Linked DNA regions of Pelagicoccus sp. SDUM812003. The protein of the gene in region 2 interacts with the protein of the main gene of each other region in a pairwise test. Links are inferred from orthologs where the notes say so. Each region holds a gene or a part of one and is shown on either strand. Other genes may lie near its edges.

What was found. The genes of interacting proteins can lie anywhere in the genome.
Region 1: the proteins of ftsA (region 2) and QEH54_RS09725 interact in binary tests that used the Escherichia coli proteins (3 or more experiments, as listed by UniProt). The link is inferred for Pelagicoccus sp. SDUM812003 from one-to-one orthologs.

The regions. Positions count from the first base shown.
Region 1 is NZ_JARXHY010000005.1:316,676-322,260, reverse strand. What follows is about bases 2,709-5,585. They hold QEH54_RS09725 (rod shape-determining protein), read right to left. Parts: upstream 4,725-5,585; coding sequence 3,693-4,724; downstream 2,709-3,692. Other genes in these bases: rpoD (RNA polymerase sigma factor RpoD), read right to left, coding at 5,318-5,585; QEH54_RS09720 (twin-arginine translocase TatA/TatE family subunit), read right to left, coding at 4,976-5,242; mreC (rod shape-determining protein MreC), read right to left, coding at 2,812-3,648; QEH54_RS09735 (hypothetical protein), read right to left, coding at 2,709-2,815. Outside these bases: QEH54_RS09745 (transglutaminaseTgpA domain-containing protein), read left to right, coding at 1-349; QEH54_RS09740 (penicillin-binding transpeptidase domain-containing protein), read right to left, coding at 324-2,282; more of QEH54_RS09735, read right to left, coding at 2,279-2,708. UniProt on the Escherichia coli protein: Forms membrane-associated dynamic filaments that are essential for cell shape determination. Acts by regulating cell wall synthesis and cell elongation, and thus cell shape.
Region 2 is NZ_JARXHY010000011.1:128,187-136,494, reverse strand. The notes cover bases 3,150-6,040. They hold ftsA (cell division protein FtsA), read right to left. Parts: upstream 5,256-6,040; coding sequence 4,044-5,255; downstream 3,150-4,043. Other genes in these bases: QEH54_RS15400 (FtsQ-type POTRA domain-containing protein), read right to left, coding at 5,301-6,040; QEH54_RS15410 (cell division protein FtsZ), read right to left, coding at 3,150-4,034. Also shown: QEH54_RS15420 (metalloregulator ArsR/SmtB family transcription factor), read left to right, coding at 107-400; QEH54_RS15415 (ATP-binding protein), read right to left, coding at 446-2,605; more of QEH54_RS15410, read right to left, coding at 2,772-3,149; more of QEH54_RS15400, read right to left, coding at 6,041-6,107; QEH54_RS15395 (D-alanine--D-alanine ligase), read right to left, coding at 6,202-7,137; murB (UDP-N-acetylmuramate dehydrogenase), read right to left, coding at 7,137-8,308. UniProt on the Escherichia coli protein: Essential cell division protein that assists in the assembly of the Z ring. May serve as the principal membrane anchor for the Z ring.

The DNA of each region.
Region 1 (5,585 bases), on a different replicon or contig from region 2:
GGAGAACTGGGCAGTGAAGGTGGGCGAGTACCTGTACTTGTGGGCGACCGCTCCTTGGAGCGTTTGGCGCATCCTCTACATGTGTTTCCTCGCTAGCCTACTTGTAGCCGCGTTTGTGATACAAAGAAACATGGCTCTCAATCTTCGCGAGCTCGTGCTGGCTCCTTTCCGCCGTGGCGACCCGATCAGGCGCAAGGCGGGAAAGCTGCTTTCGCGAATCGAGCTTGCTGGCGCCCAAAGCGATTTCGCCCGAAAGGTTATTTACGATCTGCAGCGCTTGAGGTTTGGAGCCAAGGAGATGTGGCCGAATCCGCGTCTCGTCTTCAAGGCTGCGCGCCGACTTCGCTAGCTGCAGGCTCCGGCGTCAGGAGGTGCGGGTTCTTGTCGACGTAGGCTTTCAGCATGGCCCGTGCGATTGGGGCAGCGTGCACGCCGCCAAAGAAGTCGCGGTTCAGGTCCTGCCCTTCGATGATCACCGCTAGGGCGACTTGCGGGTTCTCCACCGGAGCGAAGCCCACGATCCAGGCCAGCTCGATCTTGCCGCCTTCTTTGGCGACTTCGGCGGTACCGGTCTTGGCGGCAGTAGAAAGTCCCTCGACCTGGATGCGCTGGCTGCTTCCTTGCTCGGCCGAGCCGATCATGCCGTCGAGTATGATCCGATACTGCTCGTCGGTGAGGCCTAGTGGCTTGGGAGGCGGGCGGTTGTTTGCTTCTTGCGGCGTGAGTTTCAGGATGCTGGGGCGCGTCACTACTTCGCGTCGCGCGATACTGGATACGAACACCGCCATTTGCAGCGGAGTGACGCGGGTGTAGCCCTGGCCGATGGCCAGGTTGGTGGCGTCGCCTGGATACCAAGATTGGTTGAAGCGCCGCTTCTTCCACTCCTTGGTGGGAATAATCATGCTTTGAGTCTCGTGTGGAAGGTCGATGCCGGTGGGATCGCCCAGTCCCATGTAGATCGCCTCGCGGCTGATGATATCGACCCCTGTCTCTAGACCTGTGAGGTAGAAATAGACGTTGCAGCTGTCGCGAATGGCTTCCCAAAGAATGTGTTCCTGATGTCCGGTGCGTTTCCAGCAGTACTGCTTGGCCCCGGTGGGAAACTGGTAGTAGCCGGGGCAGAAGTGTTCGGTTTCGCCGGTTATGGTGTTGGCCTTGAGAGCCGCGATCGAGGTGACCAGCTTGAAAGGGGAGCCAGGTGGATAAAGCCCTTGAAGCGCTCGGTTTTGCAAGCCGCTGTTTTCCTTCATCTTCTCGTAGATCTCGGTGCTGATGAAAGGCATTGTATCGTTTAGGTCGTAGTCCGGCTTGCTCACCATGGCCAGGACCTCGAGCGTGTGCACGTCGAGCATCACTGCGGCTCCGACGTTTTCCTTCCACGTTCCACTGGCGCGGTCGGGGTACTTAAACGCTTCTTCGGCGGCTCGTTGAATATCGATATCGAGGGAAAGCTGGATGTCCGAGCCCTTGGTGGGGTAGGTCTTTTGGATGCTCTCGACCTGAAATCCTAGTGGATCGACGACCCAAATCTCCAGCCCCATTTCTCCCTGCAGAGTTTCGTCATACTGCAGTTCCACGCCTGAGCGTCCGAAGGTGCCTTTCTCGGAAAAGGTGGTCAACTCCTCGCCGGGCATGCCTTCGTCGGCGGTCAGCACGGTGGAGGACACGTAGCCGAGGGTATGCGAAGCGGTCGATTCGTAGGGGTAATGGCGCTGGTTGGAGACGTAGACCTGCACGGGCGATTCGATGGGGAGAGACTCCAGAAGGATGGCGAACTCCTCGCGCGTGAGGTCCGAAATGATGGGGAAGGGCAGCAGCGGATTGTAGTTCAGGTGGGCGGAGACCTTCTCCACATTGACCTCCTCCTCCCGCGCCAGCATTCGATTGACGTCGTCCAGGTAGGTTTGGATGACGTTTGCTCGGGCTTTCTTCTGCAGGAAATCGGTTTTGAACTTCTCTTTTCGCTCTCGGTAGTCGCGAACCAGAGTCCGATACTCGCGGCGAAAGGCGGACCGCACGCCGGCATCGGAGAGGTAGACCACGGCGGAAAACTTCGGTTTGTTGCCCACGAGCAGCTTTCCTTCGCGATCGTATATGTTTCCGCGTGGGGCCGGAGTGATGATTCTACGATGATTCTGGACCTTCACTTGCTCGGAATACTCAGCGGTCTCGATGAGCTGCCGATACCCCACGCCGGCTAGCAAGGTGCTGATCATCAGGGCGAGAAGACCATAGAACAGCAGCAGCCGTCCTTGGTATTTCATCTTTTCTTCGGAGTTCATCGAGCCGCTCTTTGCTCTTCTGCAAGGTTGATTCCGAAGATGGCGAGGGTGCCGGTCTGAACCTGGAAGAAGAGCCTGTTCAGTATGGCTATGACCAAGGCGCTTGCGAAAATGTTCAAGGCGAATGGGCCGAAATGAAGGCCCTCCAGACTGAGGTATCTGGCGGTTCCCACGGTATAGGCGCCGAACACGACCAGGTTGAGGGCGAGAGAGGTGATCAGAGCGGACGCGTTGACCTCGCGCCGTACGCGCGATCGAGCGACGTGCGTTATGGTGAAGAGGCTGATGGTGAGGATGAAAACGAAGCCGAAGGGCAGGGGCATCTTGCTGTCGAGGTAGAATGCGATCGGCACCAGCGAAAGAAAGCCATGCTGGAAATTGAGTTCGAAGGCGCTGAAGGAGATGAGCATGCCGAGCGCGATCAACTGAATGCCCACCGGCGCCAGGTAGTAGTTGAGCTGAGAGAGGAAGAAGAGGGTTATGTAGTGCACAACCGTCACGATCAGCCAGCGATGATTGGAAAACGATATCATTGCTCGGGCGGGATCTGTATCATCACCGCGACTTCGGTGAGCGAAGTGAGGCGGGGATCGAGCTGCACGTCGCCGTCGTAGAACATGCCGCCTGCTCCTGGTCGGAGTCGCCGGATCTCCCCGACGCGCAACCCGGCGGGGTAGACGCCGCCCATGCCGGAGGTGATGAGTTTTGGTAGATTGCTTGTATCCTCGATCTGGATATCCACTGGGACGTACTGCGCGATTCCGATCGGTTGAGCGAAGCTCTGGGCTCCTCCGCCGCGGTAGCTGAGGGGGCGATTGTCACCCTCGATCACAACCGCGAGGCGCAAATGGGGATTGCTGATCAGATCGACCACCGAAGTGTAGGCGTGCACCTCGCGCACTCGGCCCACGACGCCGCCAATGAAAACGACCGGGGCTCCTACCGGTATGCCGTAGTCTCGTCCCTTTCGAATGGTGATGCGCTGCCACCAAGCGTTGAAATCGCGCTCCACTACGCGGGCTATTTCGTATTGGAAATCTGGGCGCGAGGGAAGTTGCAGCAGGTTTTCCAGCCGTTTGATTTCGTTCTCCAGACTGGAGTTCTCCAACGCGGCGAGTTCGTAGGCCGCGTTGAGTCGAGCTAGGCTTTGTCCGGCCTCGTAGAGCTCGTTCTTGGATTTCGTTCGCGCGGCCCAGAAATCCTGCAGGTCGCGTATGTAGGAACTGGTTACGGCCACTGGCGCCTGAAACTCGTAGAAGCCAGCCTTGAGGAAGGCTTTTACGAATACAGGAAGTACCAGCCAGACGGTGAGGGCGACGCCAAGTACGATAAGTGGTTTGAACTGGCTGAGTCGCTTCTTGTACAAGGTGCAGGCCTAGTCGTTACGGGTGTAGCGCACGATTGGATACCTTAGTCCTTGGCATTGCTCGTGACGTAAGGAAGCAGGTCGTTCAGTTCCGCCAGCACCGCTCCGGTGCCATTGGCGACAGCGGACAGCGGATCGTCGGCGATGGTGACCGGCAGTCCGGTGCGTTCGCATAGCAGGCGATCGATGTTGCGCAGCAGAGCTCCACCTCCCGCTAGCACGAATCCGCGGTCAACCAAGTCAGCCGATAGCTCTGGAGGGCAGCGCTCGAGAGCGTTGCGAACCGCCTCCACGATGGCGCTCACGGTGTCGTGCAAGGCTTCGCGAATCTCTTGCGAGGAGATCATGATGGTCTTGGGCAAGCCGGCTACGCTGTCTCGACCTTTCACCTCCAGAGTCATTTCTTCGTCCAATACAGCGGCCGATCCGATGCGCAGCTTGATTTCTTCTCCGGTGCGTTCGCCGATGAGAAGGTTGTAGGCGCGTTTCATGTAGTTGATGATGGCGGCATCGAGCTCGTCGCCCCCGACGCGAATGCTCTTTGCGTAGACTACGCCGGCCAGGGAAATGATGGCCACTTCAGTGGTGCCTCCTCCGATGTCCACGATCATGTTGGCGGCCGGCTCTTCGACGGGCAGTCCCACGCCGATCGCCGCTGCCATGGGCTCTTCGAGAAGCATGACTTCACGAGCTCCGGCGTGAGTGGCGGATTCCTTCACGGCTCGCTTTTCCACTTCGGTGATTCCTGAGGGGATGGCGATGACTACGCGGGGCGGGATGATCTTGGCGGTCTGCACTTTCTTGATGAAGTAGCGCAGCATGGCTTCGGTGATATCGAAGTCCGCGATGACCCCGTCCTTCATGGGGCGGATGGCGGTGATGTTGCCTGGCGTGCGCCCGAGCATCTTCTTCGCTTCGTCACCAACGGCCAGCACGCGACGGGTGGCGCTGTGGATGGCGACCACGCTCGGCTCCCGCAGAACGATGCCTTTGTCTTTGGAGTAGACCAAGGTGTTAGCCGTTCCTAAGTCGATGCCGATGTCGTTGGAGAAGAGACCGAGAAGTTTGCGCCACATGGATAGCTAAGATGCTCAATAAAAGGACGTTTCGAAGCAAGCGTTTAAACGGCCCGCTAAGCAAATGCAAATTTGAATGCGTGGGGGGATTTTCGGTGTTTCCAGGGCGGAGAGGCCTTGGGATCTTTCGTAAAGCAGATTCGTGTTCGCGAAGAGGTGTTTCTCGTAAAGATGTAGGGGAACTCGGACTACAAAAAAAGCCGGCCTTCGAAATGAAAGGTCGGCTTGCTGGCTCGTTTCTTCGTCCAAGGCTACTTGTTTTCGACTTGGCTGGCGTTTTCCTTCTTGGGTTGAGCGGGCGGGGTGCTCGGCTTGGAGTTATCCTCGTCGATCGCGCTGCGCACCTCGTCTTCGAGGTTGCTGGTGGCCTTCTTGAACTCCTTGATGGATTTGCCGACGCCACGGGCGAGCTCGGGAAGCTTCTTTGCTCCGAAAAGCAGAATGAAGATCACGATGACGATCGTGATTTCCGGCCATCCCATGTTCATGATAGCGAGCACTGCGTTTGATGTATGCATCTGATGTCCTTTGAATAGCGGCGAGCAACGAGTGTAAAGACTATTAGCGGAGTCGCTCGCCGCCCTCTGTTGAGATTATTTTTTCGCTTCGCCTCCCTCTTCGGAACCGGAGAGGAAGGTGTTGGGACCGTCGAACTGCTCGTTTTCGAAAAAGCCGTGCAGCTGGCGAATACGGGTAGGGTGGCGCATCTTGCGCAGGGCCTTGGCCTCGATCTGGCGAATGCGCTCACGGGTGACCTTGAACTGTTTGCCCACTTCCTCGAGGGTGCGGCTGTATCCGTCGACCAATCCGAAACGGAGGGAAAGCACGCGGCGTTCGCGCTCCGTGAGGGAGTCCAGAACG
Region 2 (8,308 bases):
AACCTTATGTTAGTGTTTTCTAAATTAGCAAGTTTTTATTTTAGTTTTCTCTAATATTGACAAACGACAGCCAATGAGAAAGCTTAGCCGAACACCGAGAAATATCATGCCCAAGGAACAAGAGATAGAGGCCCTAATGACCGCGGTAGATACCCTAAAGGCCATGGCCAACCCCAAACGGCTCGCCATCCTTTGCCGCTTGGGCGAGGGAGAGGTCAGCGTGAACGAGCTGGCGACCGAGGTGCAGCTCAGCCAGTCCGCCCTCTCTCAACATTTAGCGAAGCTGCGCGAGCAGGCTTTGGTGAGCACTCGCCGGGAGCAGCAGACGATCTACTATCGCCTCGATTCGCCAGAGATCGAAACCATCATCGCCACCTTGCGTAAGCTCTATTGCGAGTGACGCCCGTGGCCACCTTCGGAAGCGTGGGGCGGTTTCAGCGAAGGCCTAGCGCTCCTCGAGACGCTCGGTGGAGCGAATGCTCTCCAAGGTCCGCGCTAGGAGGCGGATCTCGATTGGCTTGGTCAAGTAGCCATCCATCTCCCGCTCTAGGCGGTCGATGGTCTGCCGCTGCAGAGTATGCGCGGTGAGGGCGATGATAGGCGTGCGGCCCAGACCGTCCTCCTTTCGGCGAATCGCTCGGGTAGCTTCCCATCCATCCATATGCGGCATTTGCAGATCCATGAGCACCACGTCGAAGCGGCCAACCTCGTAGCGCTCCACCGCTTCCACCCCGTCGGCAGCCCGCTCCGTCTCGATGCCGAGCTTTTCCAAAATGGCGCAGCAGGTCTTCAAGTTGATTTGGTTATCGTCCACCACCAAGACCTTTCGCACCGAGGGAATGCGACGCTCCTCCGAAGAGAGGTTTCGAGAAAACGCCGATTCCGATTCCGACTGAGCGCTATCCTCACCTCTCCTCGAATCAAGGGCAAGCGGTAGGGCCACGCTGAATACGGAGCCTTCCCCAAGGCTGCTTTCCACGAAAATGTCGCCGCTCATCAAGCGAGCGAGCTTTCGCGAAATCGCCAACCCAAGCCCAGTGCCATCAAACTTGCGCGAGTGCGAACTATCCCCTTGGGTGAAGGTTTCGAAGATCTCCTCGTAGCGCGTCTTTTCGATGCCGATGCCGGTGTCGCGCACCTCGATCACCAGCAACTCTCCATTCTCCGTTCGTATCGAACTCGCGGTGACATAAACCCCGCCTTTCGAAGTGAACTTGACTGCGTTTCCCACGAGGTTGAACAAGATCTGCCTCAGGCGGGCTTCGTCGCCTATGAAGTGGATCGGGCAGCTCGGATCGATGACGGCGCTGAATTCGATGCCCTTGCGCCGAGCCAGGAAATCGAAAAAACCTACCGTCGTGTTGAACAAGCTCTGCAGGTTCATGGGAACCGGCTCCAGCTCAATCTTGCCTGCCTCGATCTTCGAGAGATCGAGCACGTCGTTTACCAGCGTGAGCATGGACTCGGATGACTGCAGAATCACGTCGAACACCTCCTCCTGCTCCGGGTCGAGCTCTCCCAGCTTGGCCACTTGAGCCATGCCCATGATGCCATTGAGCGGAGTGCGAAACTCGTGGCTCATCACCGCGAGAAACTCGCTCTTGGCGGCGCTCGCCGCCCGCGCCGCTTCGCGTGAGCGCCTCAGCTTGATCGACATGACAAGCAAGGCCGCCAAAGCGACGAACAACACCCCTATCGCGACGCTCTGACCAAGGGTGCGTCGCTCGAGCTGGTGCACCAGGAAGTAGGAGCTGATCTCGTTTTCCGGATCCAGAAAGTACCTGAAATAGGTCTCGTGCACGAAGCCCTCCTTCACCAAGTCGCCGATCTCCTCTCTGATCAGATCGGCGGCGGCCATGGCAGCTGGGCTCTGGTAGCTGGCCGCGATGCCGCAGGTGATGGTCTCGTCGTGGAAATAGTAGAACTGGAACGCTTCGCCCTTGCCGAACTCATCGATCGCCGCCTTGAAATCGATGGAGTTGGTTTTGGTGCTCCAAAGAAACGCGGCTGAGCTTGCGCCGCTGAAGACGGCATCGATGGCTTGTTCGTGACTCGGCAGCGGCATCAAGTCCACGCCGGGCAGGAGCTTGGCCGCCAGAGTGATGCCTGGCTCGCGATCGTAATACGCGACCTGTTTGCCTTTCAGTTCCCGAGGATCCCGCAGGGAGCGTTCTCCTAGGTAGAGCAGCCCGAGGGCGTTTTCGTAGATCGGCTTGGTGATGTAGAAATCGTCCCGTCGATGCGGCAGGTCGGTCACGATCGGCCACATGTCCACGTCACCTCTCGGCAAGTGCACATCGGGAGCTAGCGGGCTGTAAACCCACTCGAGCTCGATGCCAAGACGGCGAGCCGCTTCCGCGACGATGTCCAGTCCCACCCCTCCCAGCGACCCGTCGGACGCGATGATCTGATAGGGAGGCGACTGCTGATAGCCAATGCGAATGGGCTGGGACCTAGCCAAATCGAGAGCCCGCCCCACGGCGAGGTACCAATACGCCCAAGCGAAAAGCGCCAGCAGAAACGCTGCAAGCGTCAGCAAAACGATCTTGGATTTCTTCGCATCCAAAACGCTTCTCTTCGCCACGCGTGAAGAAGTGGGCGTCATTTCAGGAATCCTAGCAAATAAGGGCGTACACGAAAGGGGTCAGGATAGGATGAACTAAGCTAAGAACCCGATTTTAGCAAACATCAGGTTCGCGAGCGGCATTGAGGTTTTGGCAAGCGCGTCGAAAGGCCTCCCTCCAGCGGATCCCGAAAACGACTGATCACGCCTATAGGGCGATCTTCACGCCACGGCGCAAAAAGGTCGGCGAATCCAAGTCCTGCCCTTCGAAAAGCGTGCCACTGGTGTTTTCGAACTCCCCCTTTGGATCGCCTTCGGAAAACGAGAACTCGTGCTGCTCCGCCTTGGTCGGACGGGCGTGCGTTTCCGGTTTTCCCTTCCGTCCCGAAGCCGATTCGCCCTTGCTGTCCTCCTTGGCGGAGCTCGCCGCGGGAGACAGCTTCTTCTCGGCGAACTCCTTCGAGGAGCGAGGGCGCCGCACGACCCGGGTCAAAGAGATGCTCGACACCTCGCTCGTTCCCAGCACGCAAATCTCCAAGGAGTCGCCCCGATCCTCGTCCACCACCGCGCCAAAGGTCACATTCGCATCGCCTCCAAACGCATCCGTCACCGATTCCAGAATCTTTTGCGTATCAGCGATTCCCATACGCGGACCGCCAACGATGTTTACCAGGAGATTGTCCGCCAGCTTCGAGAACTCAGGAGTGTGCAGCAAGGGACAAAGCTTGAGATCCGCCACCGCGTCCTCCGCGGCGTTTTCTCCACTTCCCTGCCCGATCCCAAACAGCGTCTTGCCAGCCTTGCGGGAAAACGCCTGGCGCAGCTGCGAAAAGTCGATGTTGATCAGGCCGGTGCGGTTGATCATGAACCAGACCGATTTGATAGCCTTTTCGATCCAGGCATCGGCCTTGGAGAAGGCGTCCAGCAACGAAGCGTCCTGGTCGGACTCCTGGATCAGCAAGTCGTTGGGCAGCGGCACCACCGCATTGCAGCAGTCGCGCAGCTTGATCAAGCCCTCCTGGGCCACGTTCGCTCGGGTGGAGCGCTCGATGGCGAAGGGCAACGCCACGAAGGCGATCACCACCGCGCCTTGTCGCAGCGCCTGTTCGGCGATCACCGGAGCGGCTCCGGTGCCGGTTCCGCCGCCTAGACCAGCGGCCAGAAACAGCAGATCCACGCCTGCCACCAGATCGTCGATGGCATCGATATCCTTGAGCGCGGCCTCGCGGCCCACCTCCACATCGCTCCCAGTCCCCAAGCCACCCGTAATCGATTTTCCGATACAGAGCTTTTCCGCGACCGGCGATCCCGCAAGGGCCTGCTGATCGGTGTTCACCACCGCTAGGTCGACTCCGGGAAAATCCGAGAGCATCAAGCGATCCACGATGTTGGAGCCGGCGCCACCGACCCCGATGACCTTCATGCGAATCGTTCCCTCCTCCGAATCCTCCATTCTCTCCTGATCGCTCATAATGCTATGCTAGGCCTTTTGGAACAAGGACTTCAGCCGATTGAAGATTCCGCTCTGCCGATGGGTCTGGTAGGACTTTTCGCTCTGGTACTGCAATCCGTAGCGCAGCAAGCCCAGAGCGGTGCTGTATTGAGACTCCTTGAGCTCGCCCGATGCCATGGACGCATTGTCTCCGATATGGACCGGGATGCCATAGACGTTTTCGGCGCAAGCCGCGATCTTCGCTAGCTTGGAGGTGCCGCCCGCTAGAATGACGCCGCCGCTAAGCTTTTCCGGAACGAAATGAGCGCCCAGCTTCTTGCGAACCACCTCGAAGAGTTCGGTGACGCGCAGCTCGATGATCTTCTCGATGCTCCAGATCGGAATGGGACGATCGCCAATCTCGAAGTCGTTGTTCAGCCACACCTTCTCGTTCTTGTCGCGATGCTCCAAAACCGCGGACCCATAGCGCAGCTTGAGGCTTTCCGCCTGCTTCAGCCGCATGCGAAGCCCGATGCTCAAGTCGTTCGAGATGTGGTCGCCGCCGATCGGCAAACACCCCGCCTTCATGCAGCGACCGTTCCAGAACAAGGCGTAGTCGGTGGTGCCACGGCCGATGTCGATGATCAAGGTCCCGTTGTTCTTCTGCTCTTCCGTAGCCACCGCGGCGCTGGTGGCGAGCCCGGAAAGCACGATGTCGTCCACATGCAGATTGAAGCCGTTGATGATATGGATGGAATCGCTGATCTTGCGCGAGTCGCCGTGGATGGTCCAGTAGCTGACCTCCAAGTGCTCGCCTTCCATGCCAATGGGCGAAGCTACCGCCCGCCCGTCCAGCTTGTACGGACGGCGCAGATGATGGATCACAGTACGGTTTTCCGGCAGCTCGCGCCCTTGAGCGAGGGCGGAGGCCCGTTCGATATCCTCGGAGCGCACGCGTCCGTCCTCGGCGGTGATGTTGACCGAGGCCTCGCTGGGAAAACCTTCGATGTGGCCTCCAGTCTGAGCCAGATAGACTCCGTCTATCTGCACGCCCGCTTGCTGTTCGGCCGCGAGAATGGCCGCGTGAACGCAGTCGCTCGCCTCATGGAAATCGACGATCTCCCCTTTGACCAAGCCCTTGCTGGAGGACTGTCCAAGACCGATCACGTTGAGCTTGCTGCCCTCGACGATCTCGCCCAGGAGCACGGTCACCTTGCTCGTTCCAATGTCTACGCCTGCAATTACTTTGGTTCTGTACACGTGGCCCGCTCTCGTACCGCTTCGTTCGCTCAGGACGGAATAATCCTACAACGATCTAACTGGGACTTGGTCGCCCAATGTCAAATCGACATGATCGATGATTCCCGTCCGAGCGCTTCGATAGTGATCCAAAATGTAGTCCAGCTTTCCAAGCTGATCGCGAAAGTCCTGCCGCGTGTCGAAAACGACCTCCTTGGCCGCTTTGCCGCGAGCGATCAATCGGTCCTGCTTCTCCAAGGACACGATGCGCCAGCGCTTGTAGATGTGCGGCGCGATGGCCCGGGCCTCCTGCAGCAAGCTCGCCAGCGGAGCGATGTTCTCGATGCGCGAAAAGGCCGAGCCCTCTCGACGCAAGGCCACCCCATCCAGAAACGGCAGCGAGTTAACAAGCGACTTGTCCATGCGCTCGGCTTCGAAAACATGGCCGGACTCGTCCACAAACAGCAGCATGCGCTCGCCGTTCGCCCGCTGGGCCAGCAGCCGGGCGATGGGCTGGCGCTCCTTTACGGTCACGATCAAGGTGTCGGGAAACAAGCGCTCCACTTCCGCGTTCTCGATCTGACCGACCGACTCCAGCTTCGCCTTCAAAGCCGACAGATCGACGCTGAGCAGATTCTCGTTTTCCGGAATCTCCAAGCGTTCGGTCAGCCAATCGCGCTCGAGCGAACCGTCGGTTTCGATGGCGATGGAACGGATGGGCAAGGACTCACCCGCCTTGGTCAGCAATTCCGGACCGGCTTCCACGAAGGAGGCCAGCTGTAGCGCCGCTACCACTACGCCTACGATGGAGACCAGCAGGCCGAAGGTCTTCAGACGCCCGATCCAAATGCGCCGCTCCGACGCGGAACTCATCGCCTTCGGCTTTACGCTTTGGTTGATGTCCTTCCATGAATGAGCGTGACCCTTTTGGCGGCGGCTCGAGGCTGTGGGATTGCGGGCGGCCATATTAGCAAATTGAATACTTCAGCTTATACCTTAAGATTGCCGGTTCGACAAGCTTTTGAAGCAGTTCTTCGAAATTGTATCCACATCCTGCTGCCGACATCGGTAGGAGGCTCGTTTCCTTCAAGCCCGGCAGGGTATTTATCTCCAGAAAATAGAGGTTTTCATGCTCGTCGATCATAATGTCGATACGAGCGTAGTCGCGACAGCCACACGCTTCGAAAGCAATTGTAGCCAAATTCCGGATGCGCTCGGCGAGCTTCTCGTTCAACGGAGCCGGGGCGATGTATTCGGTCAACCCCTTGGTGTACTTACTCTCGTAGTCGAAACGCCCAGTGCGGGGACGGATCTCCACGATATCCAGGGGCTTTCCGTGTAAAATGCCGATCGTGGTCTCACGTCCTTGAATACGCGGCTCGATGAGCCATTTGCCTTCCTCCACACTTTCCAGAGCGGCCGCGATTTCCGTTTCGCCCTGAGCGAAGACCAATCCCACGCTGCTGCCTTGGGCCACCGGCTTTAGCACGATGGATGGGCCAAGCTCGCCGAGCACCCTCTCGACCGTTGGTTTCTGCGGCAGCTCGAAAACGATTTCATCCGCAACCGGCACTCCCGCTTCCTTCATCACGCGCTTGGTTTCGGCCTTGTCGAAGGTCAATGCGCTGGAGGCGACATCGCAGCCGGCATACACCACTCCGGCATCTTCGAGCAGCTGCTGCATGCTTCCATCTTCGCCGAAGGATCCATGCAAGGTGGAGAAGACCACATGCCGCTTAGGGTCGAGCCCTTCGGGCAGGGATTCGCGATCCTTGACGTCGAACCGATCGACCTCGAAATTCGCCTCCAATGCGGCGGCTGCGGCCAGCCCCGACCCCAGCGAAACGTCACGTTCCTTCGAAATGCCGCCGTACAAAACGGCGATGCGTGGCGTATCCATCATTACAAGACCTCCTCCCATGACCGACCGAACAACTGCGCTTCGGGATGCAGGTCAACGCCCTTTCGCTCCTTCGCGACCTTGCGGATCATTTTTACCAATTCGATAACATCCGCGCTGGTGGCTCCACCACGGTTGACAATGAAATTTCCATGCACGCCGCTGACCTCGGCCCCTCCGACCATAGCTCCCTTTAGACCGAGTTCATCGATCAAGCGTCCCGCGGAATCGCCATCCGGATTTTTGAATATGCATCCGGCGCTCGGCTCGCGCGGCTGGGATTCCTTTCGCTTGCTCTGATAGGTGTCTATCGTCCGTCGAATGCTCTCCTGTTCGACCTTTTCCGGTTTGGCCTCGAAGACCGCTTCGATAGCGACCGCGTCGATCAGCTCTCGACAGTAGCGGTATCCAAATTCCAACTCCTCACGCGTGGCTTCCACCACCTCGCCATCCATGGTCAGATAACGGATCGATCTCACCACGTCGAACACCCAGCCTCCCATGGCTCCAGCGTTCATGCGCAAAACCCCGCCCACGCAACCGGGGATGCCTTCCAAAAACTCGAACCCTTGCAAGCCGATACGCGCCGCTTGCCCGCAGAGCACCTTGATCCTCAGTCCGGCCCCGACGCGTACTCGCCCATCGCCTAGGGGCTCGAATCGACTCCAAACGGGATGGCTCAAACGTATCACCAGACCGGAGACACCTTCGTCAGGAACCACCAGATTGGATCCGCGACCAAGCATGCGGACCTGCTTCCCAGAAGCGTGAGCGGCCGACAATACCGCCCGCAGCTGGCTCAGCGTTTCCGGTTCGAAATAAAGCTCCGCCGCTCCCCCGACCCGCATGGTGGTCTTATTCGCCAATGGCTCCTGACTCCGGATCTCGGAGCTGAAGTTGGAACGCGCAGCCAACGCGGCAAAAACCTCTCCCCACTCGCCATCCTTGGCCTTCAGCTTCGACGCGTACGCCCCAGCCAACCGATCGCCCGCGCCCGCGCCCAAAAAGATGATACGCGACGGAGTATCATCGCTCTGGCTATCGAGCAGCGTCCAGAGCTCCTCTGGCGACTTCGCTAGAACGACTTCCGATCGTCTGGTCCGACAACAGGCTAGCAAGTCTTCCGCCCTGCCCCCATCTACCGGTTCCTCGCTGGCAGCATAAACGTCCAGTA